DNA from 4 places in the Streptomyces sp. NPDC031418 genome. Region 1 is predicted to be linked to each of the others. Evidence: riboswitches for the same ligand, from Rfam matches in the RefSeq annotation. Region 1 holds a riboswitch; each other region holds the start of a gene.

Region 1 (3,648 bases):
ATGATGCGCTCGGCGATCCGGGTGGAGAGCGCCGTGGCCTCGGGCGAGTCGAAGGGCAGCCGCAGCTTGAAGAAGACGTCCTGGAGGCCCATCGCGCCCAGGCCGACCGGACGCCACTTGGCGTTCGACCGCCCCGCCTGCTCGGTCGGGTAGAAGTTGATGTCCACGACCCGGTCGAGGAAGGTGACGGCCGTGCGGACCGTCTCGTCCAGCCGCTCCCAGTCGATGTCCCCGTCGCGCACGAAGGCGCCGAGGTTGACCGACCCCAGGTTGCAGACCGCCGTCTCGCCGTCGTCGGTGACCTCCAGGATCTCCGTGCAGAGGTTGGAGGAGTGCACGACATGGCCCGGCAGGGCGGTCTGGTTGGCGGTGCGGTTGGCGGCGTCCTTGAAGGTCATCCAGCCGTTGCCGGTCTGCGCGAGGGTGCGCATCATCCGGCCGTACAGCTCACGGGCCGGGATGGTCTTCTTCGCCAGACCCGCCTGCTCGGCCTTGCGGTAGGCGGCGTCGAAGTCGGCGCCCCACAGGTCGACCAGCTCGGGCACGTCCGCCGGGGAGAACAGCGACCACTGCTCGTCGGCGTTGACCCGGCGCATGAACTCGTCCGGGATCCAGTGCGCGAGGTTCAGGTTGTGCGTACGGCGGGCGTCCTCACCGGTGTTGTCCCGCAGCTCCAGGAACTCCTCGATGTCGGAGTGCCAGGTCTCCAGGTAGACGGCGGCGGCACCCTTGCGCCGGCCGCCCTGGTTCACCGCGGCGACCGAGGCGTCCAGGGTCTTCAGGAACGGCACGATGCCGTTGGAGTGCCCGTTGGTGCCCCGGATCAGCGAGCCGCGGGACCGGATCCGGGAGTACGACAGACCGATGCCGCCGGCGTGCTTCGAGAGCCGGGCGACCTGGTGGTAGCGGTCGTAGATGGAGTCCAGCTCGTCCAGCGGGGAGTCCAGCAGATAGCAGGACGACATCTGCGGGTGCCGGGTGCCGGAGTTGAACAGGGTGGGGGAGGAGGGCAGGTAGTCGAGGCGGCTCATGAGCTTGTAGAGGGCGGCGACCTCGTCCACCGAGCGGACGGTGTCGTCCTCGGCCAGCCCGCTCGCCACCCGCAGCATGAAGAACTGGGGCGTCTCGATCACCTTGCGGGTGATCGGGTGCCGCAGCAGATAGCGGCTGTGCAGGGTGCGCAGGCCGAAGTAGCCGAAGCGGTCGTCGGCGTCCCGGTCGACCAGCGCGTCCAGCCGCTCGGCGTGCTGCGCGACGAACGCGGCGGTTCGGTCGGCGACGAGGCCCTCGCGGTGGCCGACGGCGACCGACTCGGTGAACGAGGTCACGCCCTGCGAGGCGGCCTCGTCCCGGATGGTGAGGGTGAGCAGCCGGGCGGCCAGCCTGGAGTAGGCGGGGTCCTCGGAGATGAGGCCGGCGGCCGCCTCCGTGGCCAGCTCGCGCAGCTCCGCCTCGTCGGCCCGCGCGGAGCGGCCGCGCAGCGCGGCGGCGGCGACCCGGCCCGGGTCGGCGTCGGGGAGGTCGGCGGTCAGCTCGGTCAGGGTCCGCAGCAGCGCGGTACCGGGACCGTCGGTCTCCGGTCCGCTCGCTGAAGCCGGATCTGCTGGCGCGATGGTCACGTGGGGCTCTCCCTCGCTCGGCACGGGGGCCCGGCGGAGGGCAGGGGGCAGCCACGAGCGCGCACGGCGTCGCGTCCACCGGCCCACTCCACGAGGCCCGGACGTCTCAGGGCACCCGGACCGGACGGCCGGGCGCGCTGTCGGCAGGTCCTCGGACTGGAACAGGCGTGCGGACACACGCAAGTACACCGTTGCGGGACAGTTCCGGATTCGCACCGGATTCCCCTGCGGCGACAGCGAGCATGAGCATACATCTAGTGCCGGGGTGCGGTGTCACCCCCAGATGTTGTGTCGCACCGGTGCCGGAGCGTCAACTCCTGGGCCGGCCGGGCGATGTCGGGCCGCTCCGGCGGCGGATTCCGGTCCCGGGTACGGCGACGGGCCGCCGGATGCGCTCCGGCGGCCCGTCGTACGAGGCGCTCAGTGACCGGCGCCCGCGGTGGCCGGCGGGAGCTCCGCCTGGACGCCCGGGTCACCGGCGTCGGCCGTGTAGTCCTCGGGGCTGGTCTCGTCGACGCCCTCGGGGGCCTTCAGGGCCTTCAGGACGAGGGTCAGGACCACGGTGACCGCGGCGTTGAGCAGGAACGCCGTGAGGCCGATGTAGCCGATCTGGCCGATGCCGGGGATCTCCTTGGCCGAGCCGCCGAAGTGCGCCTGGGTCGGCGAGGCGACACCGTACGCGGCGACCGTGCCGTACACCATGCCGACCGCCCAGCCGGCCAGCAGCGCCCAGCGGTGGAACCAGCGGGTGAACAGGCCGCCGACCATCGCCGGGAAGGTCTGCACGATCCAGATGCCGCCCAGCAGCTGGAAGTTGATGGCGACCGTCTTGTCCATGGTCAGGACGAAGACCAGCGCGCCCACCTTCACCAGCAGGGACACCAGCTTGGAGACCCGGGTCTCCTGCGCCGGCGTGGCGTCCGGCTTGATGAAGTCCTTGTAGATGTTGCGGGTGAAGAGGTTGGCGGCCGCGATGGACATGATGGCCGCCGGGACCAGCGCGCCGATGCCGATCGCCGCGAAGGCGACGCCCGTGAACCAGTCCGGGAACATGTCCTCGAACAGCTGCGGGATCGCCAGCTGCCCGTTGGTGACCTTCACCCCGGCCGCGATCGCCATGAAGCCCAGCAGCGCCAGGAAGGCCAGCATCAGGGAGTACAGCGGCAGGATCGCGGTGTTGCGGCGGATCACGTCACGGCTCTTGGAGGAGAGCGTCGCGGTGACCGAGTGCGGATACATGAACAGGGCCAGGGCGGAGCCGAACGCCAGCGTGGCGTACGTCCACTGGCCCGCCTCCGGCGGGGCGATGGCGCCGCGCGGCTTGCCGGTGGCCGGGTTGACCTGGCTGAGCGCGTGGGTCGCCTTGGCGAAGACGTCGTCGAACCCGCCCAGCTTGATCGGGATGTAGATGATCGCCACCGCGATGACGATGTAGATCAGCGTGTCCTTGACGAACGAGATCAGCGCGGGCGCCCGCAGACCGGAGGAGTAGGTGTAGGCCGCCAGCACACCGAAGGCGATCAGCAGCGGCAGGTCCTTCACGAACCAGTTGGTGTTCTCGCCGCCGCCGATGCCCATCACGTCCAGCACCGCCTGGATGCCCACCAGCTGGAGCGCGATGTACGGCATGGTCGCCAGGATGCCGGTGACCGCCACCGCGAGCGACAGGCCCTTGGAACCGAACCGGCCGCGCACGAAGTCCGAGGTGGTGACATAGCCGTGGCGATGCGAGACCGACCACAGGCGCGGCAGGAAGGTGAAGATCAGCGGGTAGACGATGACCGTGTACGGCACCGCGAAGAAGCCGGACGCGCCCGCCGCGTAGACCGCCGCCGGTACGGCGACGAAGGTGTACGCGGTGTAGATGTCACCGCCGAGCAGGAACCAGGTGATCCAGGTGCCGAACGACCGGCCGCCGAGGCCCCACTCGTCCAGGGACTGCTCGTTCTCGGCCCGCCGCCAGCGCGAGGCCAGGAAGCCCATGACCGTGACGGCCAGGAAGAAGAAGATGAAGACGCCGAGCGCGACT
Region 2 (3,648 bases), on a different contig from region 1:
CACGACACCGCGAACGCGATGGCCACGACCATCTCGACAGGCGCACTCAAGCCCAAGCTCGCGGTGACCATGTCCGCCGTCCTCAACCTGGCCGGCGCCTTTCTCTCGGTGGAGGTCGCCAACACGATCTCCAAGGGTCTCGTCGACGAGACCGGCATCCGTCCCGAGGTCATCTTCGCCGCCCTGGTCGGCGCGATCCTCTGGAACCTGCTGACCTGGCTGGTGGGCCTCCCCTCCAGCTCCTCGCACGCCCTGATGGGCGGCCTGATCGGTGCCGCCGTGGCCTCCGCGGGCTTCGGCGCCGTGCACGGTGACGTCCTGGTCACCAAGGTGATCCTCCCGGCGGTCGCCGCCCCGGTCGTGGCGGGCCTCGCCTCGATGCTGGCGACCCGCTTCTCCTACGGCGTCGGCGGCGGCGACGACAGCCAGGCCACCCGCAAGGGCTACCGCGCCGGCCAGATCGCCTCCGCCGGCCTGGTCTCCCTCGCCCACGGCACCAACGACGCGCAGAAGACCATGGGCGTCATCACCCTCGCGCTGGTCGCGGGCGGCTCCCTCGCCCCCGGCTCCAACCCGCCGGTCTGGGTGATCCTCTCCGCGGGCCTGGCCATCGCGCTCGGCACCTACATCGGCGGCTGGCGCATCATCCGCACCATGGGCACGGGCCTGACCGAGCTGGAGCCGCGCCAGGGCTTCGCCGCGCAGACCAGCGCCGCCACCGCCATCCTGACCTCCTCGCACCTCGGCTTCTCCCTCTCCACCACGCATGTCGTCTCCGGCTCGGTGATGGGCGCGGGCCTCGGCCGCAAGGGCGGAGTGGTCCGCTGGTCCACCGCGACCCGGATGGCCGTGGCCTGGGTGCTGACCCTGCCGGCCGCCGCGCTGGTCGGCGCGGGTGCCGAGGCCGTCACGGAGCTGGGCGACTGGGGCACCGCCGCCGTCGCCGTCTTCCTGGTCGCCTCGAGCGCCGCCATCTGGAAGATCTCCCGCCGCGAGGTCGTCGACCACACCAACGTGGTCGAGGAGACCGGTGAGCCGGCCGGCGTGGTGACCACCGCCATCGCCGCCGTGACCCCGCCCCCGGCGGGCCAGATCACCGAGGACCTGACGGCCACCATCGCGTCCCCCGCCGCCGAGCCCACCCCGGTCGCCCCGGCGGTTCCGCCGGCCGCCACCGTCTGACCCGGTCACCCCGGTTACCGGTTACCGAAGGAAGCAACCCCATGAAGATCGACTGGGCGGCCATCGGCTCCGTCTTCGGCGTCAGCCTCGTGGTCACCGTGGGCCTGGTGGCCCTGTTCAGCCTCGGCATCAAGGGCCTGGCCCACCGCGAGCGGGCCACCGCGCAGGGCGACTCCGCCGCCCTCGCCGTCACCGGCGCCTACCTGAGCTTCGCGGCCTGCGCGGCGGCGGTGGCGTACGGGATCTACCTGATCGTCGCCAAGGCCTGACCGCGGACCTTCCGAAGGCTCCCCTCCCCGCACCGCGGAGGGGAGCCTTTTTCATGCCCTCTCCCGCCGTGTCTCCCGCTCCCCTCCCACCCCCCAATGTGGGGATCGGCACACTCTCCCCATGCAGGTCAACAGCGAGTTGACGGCCGTTCCGGGCGCGTGGTGGACTGCCCGGGCCAAGTACGGCGGCAGAAGAGGAAGCCGGTGCGAATCCGGCGCGGTCCCGCCACTGTCACCGGGGAAGAACACCCCGGGAGCCAGGAACTCTCACCGCCGAATCTCGTCGAACCAGGGCGCGGACACCCTGAGTGAGGACATAGATCGCCATGCCGGGCTGCCGATGGACAAGGCCGAGCACCAGGACCCGTACCGGGGCCGCTGCCGATCCGACGGCCGGCTGAGCCGATGGGTGCCGATCGCAGCTACGCGTACGGCGCCGCCGCCGGCCTTCTCGGGGACCTGCTCCTCGGCGATCCGCGCCGCGGCCATCCGGTCGCCGCGTTCGGACGGGCCGCCGCGGCCGTGGAAGGCGCGTTGTGGCACGACCACCGCGGCTGGGGCGCCCTGCACACCGTCGTGTGCGCCGGTGGCGCCGTCGCCCTCGGCACGGCGGCCGCACGCGCCGTACGCCCCTCCCGCGCCCTCTCCGTCGCACTGACCGCCGCCGCCACCTGGTCGGTCGTCGGCGGCACCTCGCTCGCCCGGGAGGCCCGCACCATCGGGCGCGCCCTGGAGCGCGGCGACGTCGAGGCGGCCCGCGCGCGGCTGCCGCACCTGTGCGGCCGGGACCCGCAGGCGCTGGACGCCGACGGGATAGCCCGGGCCGTGGTCGAGTCGGTCGCCGAGAACACCTCCGACGCCGTCGTGGGCGCCCTGGTCTGGGGCGCCGTGGCCGGCGTGCCCGGGCTGCTCGGGTTCCGGGCGGTCAACACCCTCGACGCGATGGTCGGTCACACGTCGCCCCGGTACCGGCGCTTCGGCTGGGCCTCCGCCCGCCTCGACGACGTGGCCGGCTGGCCCGGCGCCCGGCTGACCGCCGTACTCGCCGCCGCGGCCGGACCCGATCCGCGCGGTGCCCTGCGCGCCTGGCGGGCCGACGCCCACCGCCACCCGAGCCCCAACGCGGGCCCGGTGGAGGCGTCCTTCGCGGGCGCCCTCGGGGTCCGGCTGGGCGGCACCCTCTCCTACGGCGGCCGGGTCGAGCACCGGCCCGTGCTCAACGGCGGCGCGGGACGGGCGGTCCGGGTCACCGACATCGACCGGGCCGTACGGCTCTCCCGCCGGGTCGGCCTCCTCGCGCTCGGCGTCACGGCCGCCGCGCGCCTCATCGTGAAGGGACGCGGGAAGTGAACGGTGGTCTCCTCGTCGCCGGCACCACCTCCGACGCGGGCAAGAGCGTCGTGACGGCCGGAATCTGCCGGTGGCTGGTGCGCCAGGGCGTGAAGGTCGCGCCGTTCAAGGCGCAGAACATGTCCCTCAACTCCTTCGTCACCCGGGAGGGCGCGGAGATCGGACGGGCCCAGGCCATGCAGGCCCAGGCCTGCCGGACCGAACCGACCGCGCTGATGAACCCGGTGCTGCTGAAGCCGGGCGGCGAACAGAGCAGCCAGGTGGTGCTGATGGGCAAGCCCGTCGGCGAACTGAGCGCCCGCGGCTACCACGGCGGCCGGCAGCAGAAGCTGCTCGGCACGGTGCTGGACTGCCTGGCCGAGTTGCGGGGCACGTATGACGCGGTGATCTGTGAGGGGGCGGGCAGCCCGGCGGAGATCAACCTGCGCCGGACCGACATCGTGAACATGGGCATCGCCCGCAACGCGCGGCTGCCCGTGCTGGTGGTCGGGGACATCGACCGCGGGGGCGTCTTCGCCTCCTTCTTCGGCACGGTCGCCCTGCTGTCCCCCGAGGACCAGGAACTGGTCGCCGGGTTCCTGGTCAACAAGTTCCGCGGGGACGTCTCCCTGCTGGAGCCCGGCCTGGACATGCTGCACGGCCTCACCGGGCGGCGCACGTACGGCGTGCTGCCCTTCCGGCACGGGCTCGGCATCGACGAGGAGGACGGGCTGCGGGTGTCCCTGCGGGGCACGGTCCGCGAGTCCACCGTCACTCCCCCGCTCGGCGCGGACGTGCTGCGGGTCGCCGTGTGCGCGATCCCGCTGATGTCCAACTTCACCGACGTGGACGCGCTGGCCGCCGAACC
Region 3 (3,648 bases), on a different contig from region 1:
GGGCCGACCTTGGCGAGGATGTACACCGCGAGGAAGACGCCGATGGCCTGCTTCAGCGCGCCGAGCACCACCCAGCCGGGGCCCGCCATGACGACGGCCGTCCACCAGGTGCGCCTGTTGCTCTCGGTCTTGGGCGGCATGAAGCGCAGGTAGTCGATCTGCTCGCCTATCTGGGCGATGAGCGAGAGGCAGACACCGGCGCCCAGCAGGACCGAGGCCGTGTTGACGCCGCCGTCGCCGTCCGTGCCGGTGTAGGCGAGGAAGCGGTCGACGGTGCCGGGGTCGGTGGCGATCAGGTAGACCAGCGGGCCGACCATCAGCAGCAGCCAGATAGGGGTGGTCCACACCTGGAGCTTGCTGAGCGCCTTCATGCCGTAGATCACCAGCGGGATGACCATGAGCGTGGAGACCAGGTAGCCCAGCCACAGGGGCAGCCCCAAGCCGAGTTTGAGACCCTGGGCCATGATCGAGCCTTCGAGGGCGAAGAAGATGAAGGTGAAGCTGGCGAAGATGACGCTGGTGAGGACCGAGCCGTAGTACCCGAAGCCCGAGCCGCGGGTGATGAGGTCGAGGTCGATGTTGTAGCGGGCGCCGTAATAGGCGAGCGGGAAGCCGGTGACGAAGATGACCACGGCAGCCACCGCGATGGCCACGAGCGCGTTGCCGGTGCCGTGCGCCAGGCCGATGCCGGCGCCGATGGAGAAGTCGGCCATGTAGGCGATGCCGCCCAGGGCGGTGGTCGCCACGACCATGGGGGTCCAACGGCGGTAACTGCGCGGAGCGAAACGGAGGGTGTAGTCCTCCAGTGTCTCCCTGACCGCCTGGTCGGCGGCGGCCTTCGGCGCGTCTGCCGTTTGCGTGCGTGACTCGGTGGTGCTCATGCCGCGCCTCCCGATGCTGCTGGTGCGGGTGCCTCTGTGGGAGGGAAAGCCCCGCTTGGCGTCATCGGCAGGACGGGGGAGCTGACGGACCGTCATGCGTACCGTTCGGCCGTCGTGTACACGACTCTGATCCCACGGCCGGTCACGCTAGAAAGCGGCTGTTACTGTCGGTGCTCGCCATCGTGAACGCGAAGTTTCCGAGAACTCACCTGCTGCCGCGCGGCGTTGGTCCAGACCCGGTGACGCGACACCACTCCTCACGGGCCGGCCTCGCTCGATGAGATCATGACCGTGACAACAGGCGACCGGAGGGGTGTGCCATGCCGGAGACGCCGTCGGAAGCGACATCGGCCCAGGCCGTGCAGGTGGGCGAACCGGTGCCGTGCCGGGTCGTCGTGTGCCGGGACTGCTGCTGCGGGAGCCCCAAGGTGACCGGAGTGGATCACGCCGCGCAGACCGCGCGACTGCGGGCGGAGGTGCCGGTGCGCATCTCGGAGTGCCTCGACGTGTGCGATCAGGCCAACGTCATCGTCGTACAGCCATCTGCCGCGGGCCGTGCCGCCGGTGCCCGGCCGGTCTGGCTAGGGCTCGTCAACGACCCCGACGCGACCGAGGACATCGTCACCTGGGTCCGTGCCGGTGGTCCAGGCGTGGCGCCACTGCCGGACATCCTCGACCTGTACGCCTTCACCCCACCGCGGCGCACCGCGGCTCCCTGAACCGAGGCCCGTCGAACCCCTTTTCCCAGGAAGTCCGTTACGCCCCGCACCCGGTGCGAGAAGAAGATCACGCCAGGATGAGGCGGTCTTGGCCGTGCTGGTGGCACGCGGTACGGTCTGTCCGATATCGACGACGGCGAGACGGAAGCCGGTGGGAATCCGGCACGGTCGCGCCACTGTATGCCGGACACCGCGGGGTGTCCGGTGAGTCAGACCCGTGGCCGTCGTCCAGTGCACCACCGAGATGGGACGCGAACTCCCAGAGGAGGTTCTGCCATGGCGCAGACCGTCGCTCAGCCGACAGCCACCACTCCCGCCATCCCCGCCACGCTGCCGCTGAAGGCGATAGCTCCCTGGGCGGTCTTCTTCGGCATCCTGATGCTGGTCCTGCTGTACTTCGTCGGCGCCGAGCAGGGCGCCACCTCCGTGTTCAACGGCACGGACGTCCACGAGTGGGTGCACGACGCCCGCCACCTGCTGGGCTTTCCCTGCCACTGACGCGAGGGACGCCCCGACTCCCATGAACTCCGCAACGGTAAGAAACCTCCTCGTGCGGGGCATGCTCGCCGGCCTCGCGGCCGGCGTGCTCGCCCTCGTCGTCGCCTACCTCCTCGGTGAGCCGAACGTCGACAAGGCGATCAGCTTCGAGGCGGCGCACTCCCACGAGCACGAGAGGGAGGTCGTCTCCCGCTCCCTGCAGTCCACGGCGGGCCTCGCCACCGGCGTCCTCGTGTACGGGGTCTCCTTCGGTGGCATCGCCGCGCTCGCCTACTGCTTCGCGCTCGGCCGTGTCGGCCGGTTCGGGCCGCGGGCGACCGCGCTGCTGCTGTCCGGCTGCGCGCTGCTCGCGGTGTACGTCGTCCCGTTCCTGAAGTACCCGGCCAATCCGCCGTCGGTCGGTGACCCCGACACCATCGGCAAGCGGACCACCCTGTACTTCCTGATGATGCTGCTCAGCGTCCTCCTCGCGGTCGCCGCCACCCTCCTGGGCAAGCGCCTGGCGCCCGGCCTGGGCACCTGGTGGGCGACGGTGGTCGCGGTGGCCGCCTTCGCCGTCGCCGTCGGCCTGGCCTACCAGTTCCTGCCCGCCACCAACGAGGTGCCGAGGGACTTCCCGGCCACCTTGCTGTGGCGGTTCCGGCTCTCGGCCCTGGCGATCCAGCTGAGCCTGTGGACAGGTTTCGGCCTGCTCTTCGGTGAACTGGCGCAGCGCCTGCTGAACCCCAAGCCGGCAACGGCCGCGAGCAGCCGCCCGGTTCCGGCCGCGCACTGATTCCTTCCGGACGCCAGAGGGCCCTTCGGAACCATCCGAGGGCCCTCTGGCGTTCCCCGGACACCGCCTGCGCTGCGAGTTGGCTGCGCTCCTGCGCCGACACCGGGGTACGACGTCCTGAACCACGGTGCTGACGGCCGAGTGGGGATACCCGGCCGTCAGCGACCACGATCCCTCGGCATGCCCGGCGCCGGAGACCACCTTCGCCACGGCTGACCGCGCGCCGGCGCGCACCCGCCAGACGCCGCTGGTGACGGCGTTCACCGGATGGTGCAGGAGCGGCACACACACCGGGTCGGGCGTCCGCTGGCCGAAGACCACCTTCACCTCCCGGATGAGGGCCGAACTCGCGGTGTCGCGGGCGTGATACCGCGACGACGGGGCTTCACACCTACGGGCGTCTCAGTGATGCAGGGCGGCCGCGAGTGCCTCGGCCAGGGTCAGGGGCGGGCGGCCGATCAGGCGGTGCAAGTCGCCGGAGTCGGTGTACATCTCGCCGTGGCTCATGCCGCGGTCGGCGTCGGCGAGGACCTCCGCCAGCTCGGCGGGCACGCCCGCGGCGGCCAGCGCCTGGGCGAAGTCGGTCACCGGGAGGTCGGCGTAGGCAACCTGCTTTCCGGCCGCGGCGGAGATCGCGGTGGCGAGCTCGGTGAGGGTGAAGGACGCGTCGCCGCCGAGCTCGTACACGGCGCCGGTGTGGCCTTCGGCGGTGAGGACGACCGCTGCGGCCTCCGCGTAGTCGGCGCGGGCCGCGGCGCTGATCCGCCCCTCGCCC
Region 4 (3,648 bases), on a different contig from region 1:
GGACGTCTTCATGCGGGTGGTGGTGGACACCCCGGACGTGCACCGGCTGCGCGCCAGCAGCGAGCCCGGCACCCGGCTGGCCGGCGAGCTGCTCGCGCACCGGCCGACCACGCAGGGCGAGGAGCCGGAGGCGGAGGAGGCGGGCGGCCTCGGCGACGCGGGCGCGGTGTGCGCGGTCGCCGACCCGCAGGGCATCGTCACCCGCCGCCTCCCGGTGGAGGTCTCCCTGGCCCCCGGCCCGGGCCGCGGCCAGACCATCGTGGACCGCCGGCCCCGGCCGGGCGAGTCCGAGATCCACGGTGAGGCCCGCGAACAGGCCCTGGTGGACGTGGCGTTGGACGTCGACGTGGACCGGTTCGTGAAGCTGTACCTGGAGACGGTCGAACGCTAGGGCCTCCTTTTAAGAGGGCCCTAGTCGGACAGGGTGGAGGCGCGCGCCGTCCAGCGTTCCTCCACCCGCGCGAACCTCCAGTACGCCAGCGCCGCCGCCCACACCACCACGAACAGGCCGACGATGACGTAACCGGCGCTGTCCAGGTTCACCCCGGCGATCCAGCCGGTGACGGAGTCGCGCAGGTCCAGCTTGTCGTGGACCACGCCCACCAGCTCGATCGTGCCGATGAAGAAGGCGACGGCGATGGACAGCCCGGTGATGGTGAGGTTGTAGAACACCTTGCGGACCGGGTGCGAGAACGCCCACTGGTAGGCGAAGTTCATGAACGTGCCGTCGAGCGTGTCGAACAGGCACATCCCGGCGGTGAAGAGCAGCGGCAGGCACAGGATCGCGTACCAGGGCAGGCCCGCGGCCGCGCCCGAGCCCGCCATCACCATCAGCGTGACCTCGGTGGCCGTCTCGAAGCCGAGGCCGAACAGGAAGCCCACCGGGTACATCTGGCCGGGGCGGGAGACGGACCTGGTCAGCCGGCCGAGGAAGCGGTTCATGAACCCGCGCGAGTCCAGCTGCCGTTCCAGCTCCCGCTCGTCGAAGGTGCCCGCGCGCATCGACCGGAAGACCCGCAGGATGCCCAGCAGGGCGACCAGGTTGAGGGCCGCGATCAGGTAGAGGAAGGCGCCGGCGACCGTCGTACCCATGAAGCCGAGCACCTGGTGGGTGGTGGACTTCTCGCTGGTCACCGTGCCCGCCAACCGGGTGCCGCCGGCGATGAGCAGCGCCAGCAGCACCACCACGCTGGAGTGGCCGAGGGCGAACCAGAAGCCCACCGACACCGGCCGCTTGCCGTCGGCCATCAGCTTGCGGGTGGTGTTGTCGATCGCGGCGATGTGGTCGGCGTCGAAGGCGTGCCGCATGCCGAGGGTGTAGGCGGTGATGCCGAGACCGACGCCGAAGACGTCCCGGCCCACCTTGTAGTGCCCGGGGGCGACGAGCAGGAAGAGGATGCCGAAGGCGACGACGTGCAGGGCGACGATCACCGCGAGCAGTCCGGCCGTCCTGACCGTGTCCTCGCGCTGCCAGCGGAAGGCCGCCTTGTCGGACGCGGGCAGGGTGGTTCCGGGCAGGTTCATACGGTCAGCTCCAGCACCTCGTGGATCCTTCATCAGTGCCGTGGCCGGTCTCCTGGCTTACGGGTCGTGCGTTCGTCGCCCCTGCCTTCCCGGTCGTACGACCAGTGGCCCGGCGGATGCCGGACGGGACGGGAACTCCCCGATCACAGTGGCGAGGGCCGCGTCGATCTCTCATCGACTTCCCGAGCACCACGGCCCGCCCACCGTAGGGGGCCCGACCATCTCCTGCATAGCTGCACAACCGGGCAGGTATTCAAGATCACATACCGGCCTGCGAGGATGTGGGCATGCATCTCGTGCCTGCCGACCGCGCCGACCGTCGCACCATCGACGGCCACCGGGTGTGCGACGCGATCGCCGCCATCGGCGACGCGGGCCGTCTGCGCGCCTGGGCCGACCGCTTCTCGCTGCTCGCCGATCCCAACCGGCTCGCCCTGCTGCTGGCCCTGCACCACACCGGGCCGCTCGCCGTCTCGGACCTGGCCGTCGCCACGGGCATGAACGACCCGGCGGTCTCCCAGGCGCTGCGGCTGCTGCGTGCGGCGGGCGTGGTGGCGGGGGAGAAGGAGGGGCGGGTGGTCCGCTACCGGGTGGTGGACCAGCGGGTGCGGGGCTTGTTGGAGCACTGCGGGGAGTGAAACGCGGCGCACCTCGCCGCTGAAGGTTGCTTTTCCGGGCAATGTGGACAGGCTCTCTCCTGTCGTCCTTCCGAAAGGGAGCCCGTATGGCCCGTATGGCAGAGTCCTCGCCGGACCTCTCCTCCCGGAACCCCGACTGGTGGCGGCAGGCCGTCATCTACCAGGTCTATCCGCGCAGCTTCGCCGACGCCGACGGTGACGGCCTCGGTGATCTGCGCGGCATCACCGAGCGCCTGGAGCATCTCGCCGAGCTGGGCGCGGACGCCCTGTGGCTCAGCCCCTTCTACCCCTCCGAACTCGCCGACGGCGGCTACGACGTCGCCGACCACCGGGACGTCGACCCCCGGCTCGGCACCCTGGACGACTTCGACGCCCTGGTCGCGAAGGCGCACCGGCTCGGGCTGAAGGTCGTCGTGGACATCGTGCCGAACCACACCTCGCATCTGCATCCCTGGTTCCAGGAGGCGCTGCGGGCCGGGCCCGGCTCACCGGCCCGCGACCGGTACGTCTTCCGGCCCGGCCGGGGCGAGCGCGGCGAACTGCCGCCCTCCGACTGGCAGTCCGTGTTCGGCGGCAGCGCCTGGCGGCGGGTGCCCGACGGCGCCTGGTACCTGCACCTCTTCGCCGCAGAGCAGCCCGATCTGAACTGGGAGCACGAGGACGTACGCGCCGACTTCCGGGCCACCCTGCGGTTCTGGGCCGACCGGGGCGTCGACGGCTTCCGCATCGACGTCGCCCACGGCCTCGCCAAGGACCTCTCCGAACCGCTGCGGGACATCGGCGGTATCGGCGCGACCGGCGAGGAGGCCCTGCTGCGGGTGGAGCCGGGCAGCCACCCCTACTGGGACCGGGACGAGGTGCACGAGACCTACCGCGACTGGCGCAAGGTCTTCGACGCCTACCACCCGCCGCGCTGCGCCGTCGCCGAGGCCTGGGTGCCGGGCGCCCGCCGGGCCCGGTACGCACGCCCGGACGAGCTGGGCCAGGCCTTCAACTTCGAGTACCTGGAGGCCCGGTGGGACGCCGGGGAGCTGCGCCGGGTGATCACCGAGGAGCTGGCCACCGCCCGCGCGGCCGGGGCCGCCGCCACCTGGGTGCTCTCCAACCACGACGTGGTCCGGCACGCCTCCCGGCTCATGCTGCCGCCCGGCACCGACCCCGGCGCCTGGCTGCTGTCCGGCGGCACCGCGCCCGCGATCGACCCGGCGGCCGGACTGCGCCGGGCCCGCGCCGCGACCCTGCTGATGCTGGCGCTGCCCGGTGCGGCCTACCTCTACCAGGGCGAGGAACTGGGCCTGCCGGAGGCCGCCGAGCTGCCCGCCGAGGTGCTCCAGGACCCGATCTGGGAGCAGACCGGCCATGTCCGCAAGGGCCGCGACGGCTGCCGGGTGCCGCTGCCGTGGACGACGACCGGACCCTCGTACGGCTTCGGGCCGGGCGCCGGCTGGCTGCCGCAGCCGCCGTCCTTCGCGTCGTACGCCGTCGA

What was found. A riboswitch is a leader RNA that binds a small molecule or an ion and turns the genes downstream of it on or off. The one in region 1 is predicted to bind cobalamin.
Region 2: it holds a riboswitch for cobalamin, as region 1 does, so the genes downstream of both, ACZ5CZ_RS34110 (cobalamin biosynthesis protein) here and ACZ5CZ_RS16290 (ribonucleoside-diphosphate reductase subunit alpha) in region 1, are expected to answer to the same signal.
Region 3: it holds a riboswitch for cobalamin, as region 1 does, so the genes downstream of both, ACZ5CZ_RS06825 (CbtB domain-containing protein) here and ACZ5CZ_RS16290 (ribonucleoside-diphosphate reductase subunit alpha) in region 1, are expected to answer to the same signal.
Region 4: it holds a riboswitch for cobalamin, as region 1 does, so the genes downstream of both, nicT (Nickel transporter NicT) here and ACZ5CZ_RS16290 (ribonucleoside-diphosphate reductase subunit alpha) in region 1, are expected to answer to the same signal.

The regions. Positions count from the first base shown of each region.
Region 1 covers NZ_JBVIJC010000010.1:65,905-69,552, reverse strand. Annotated here, with positions in the region: gene ACZ5CZ_RS16290 (ribonucleoside-diphosphate reductase subunit alpha) at 1-1,619, opposite strand, end outside; cobalamin riboswitch at 1,745-1,869, opposite strand; gene mctP (monocarboxylate uptake permease MctP) at 2,040-3,648, opposite strand, start outside.
Region 2 covers NZ_JBVIJC010000030.1:54,426-58,073, reverse strand. Annotated here, with positions in the region: gene ACZ5CZ_RS34120 (inorganic phosphate transporter) at 1-1,182, shown strand, start outside; gene ACZ5CZ_RS34115 (hypothetical protein) at 1,224-1,451, shown strand; cobalamin riboswitch at 1,598-1,740, shown strand; gene ACZ5CZ_RS34110 (cobalamin biosynthesis protein) at 1,857-2,801, shown strand; gene ACZ5CZ_RS34105 (cobyric acid synthase) at 2,798-3,648, shown strand, end outside.
Region 3 covers NZ_JBVIJC010000004.1:147,566-151,213, reverse strand. Annotated here, with positions in the region: gene ACZ5CZ_RS06835 (purine-cytosine permease family protein) at 1-881, opposite strand, end outside; gene ACZ5CZ_RS06830 ((2Fe-2S) ferredoxin domain-containing protein) at 1,202-1,600, shown strand; cobalamin riboswitch at 1,697-1,841, shown strand; gene ACZ5CZ_RS06825 (CbtB domain-containing protein) at 1,877-2,098, shown strand; gene ACZ5CZ_RS06820 (CbtA family protein) at 2,121-2,873, shown strand; gene ACZ5CZ_RS06815 (SDR family oxidoreductase) at 3,276-3,648, opposite strand, start outside.
Region 4 covers NZ_JBVIJC010000009.1:328,225-331,872, forward strand. Annotated here, with positions in the region: gene ACZ5CZ_RS15885 (nucleoside hydrolase) at 1-391, shown strand, start outside; gene nicT (Nickel transporter NicT) at 412-1,524, opposite strand; cobalamin riboswitch at 1,550-1,733, opposite strand; gene ACZ5CZ_RS15895 (ArsR/SmtB family transcription factor) at 1,812-2,162, shown strand; gene ACZ5CZ_RS15900 (glycoside hydrolase family 13 protein) at 2,258-3,648, shown strand, end outside.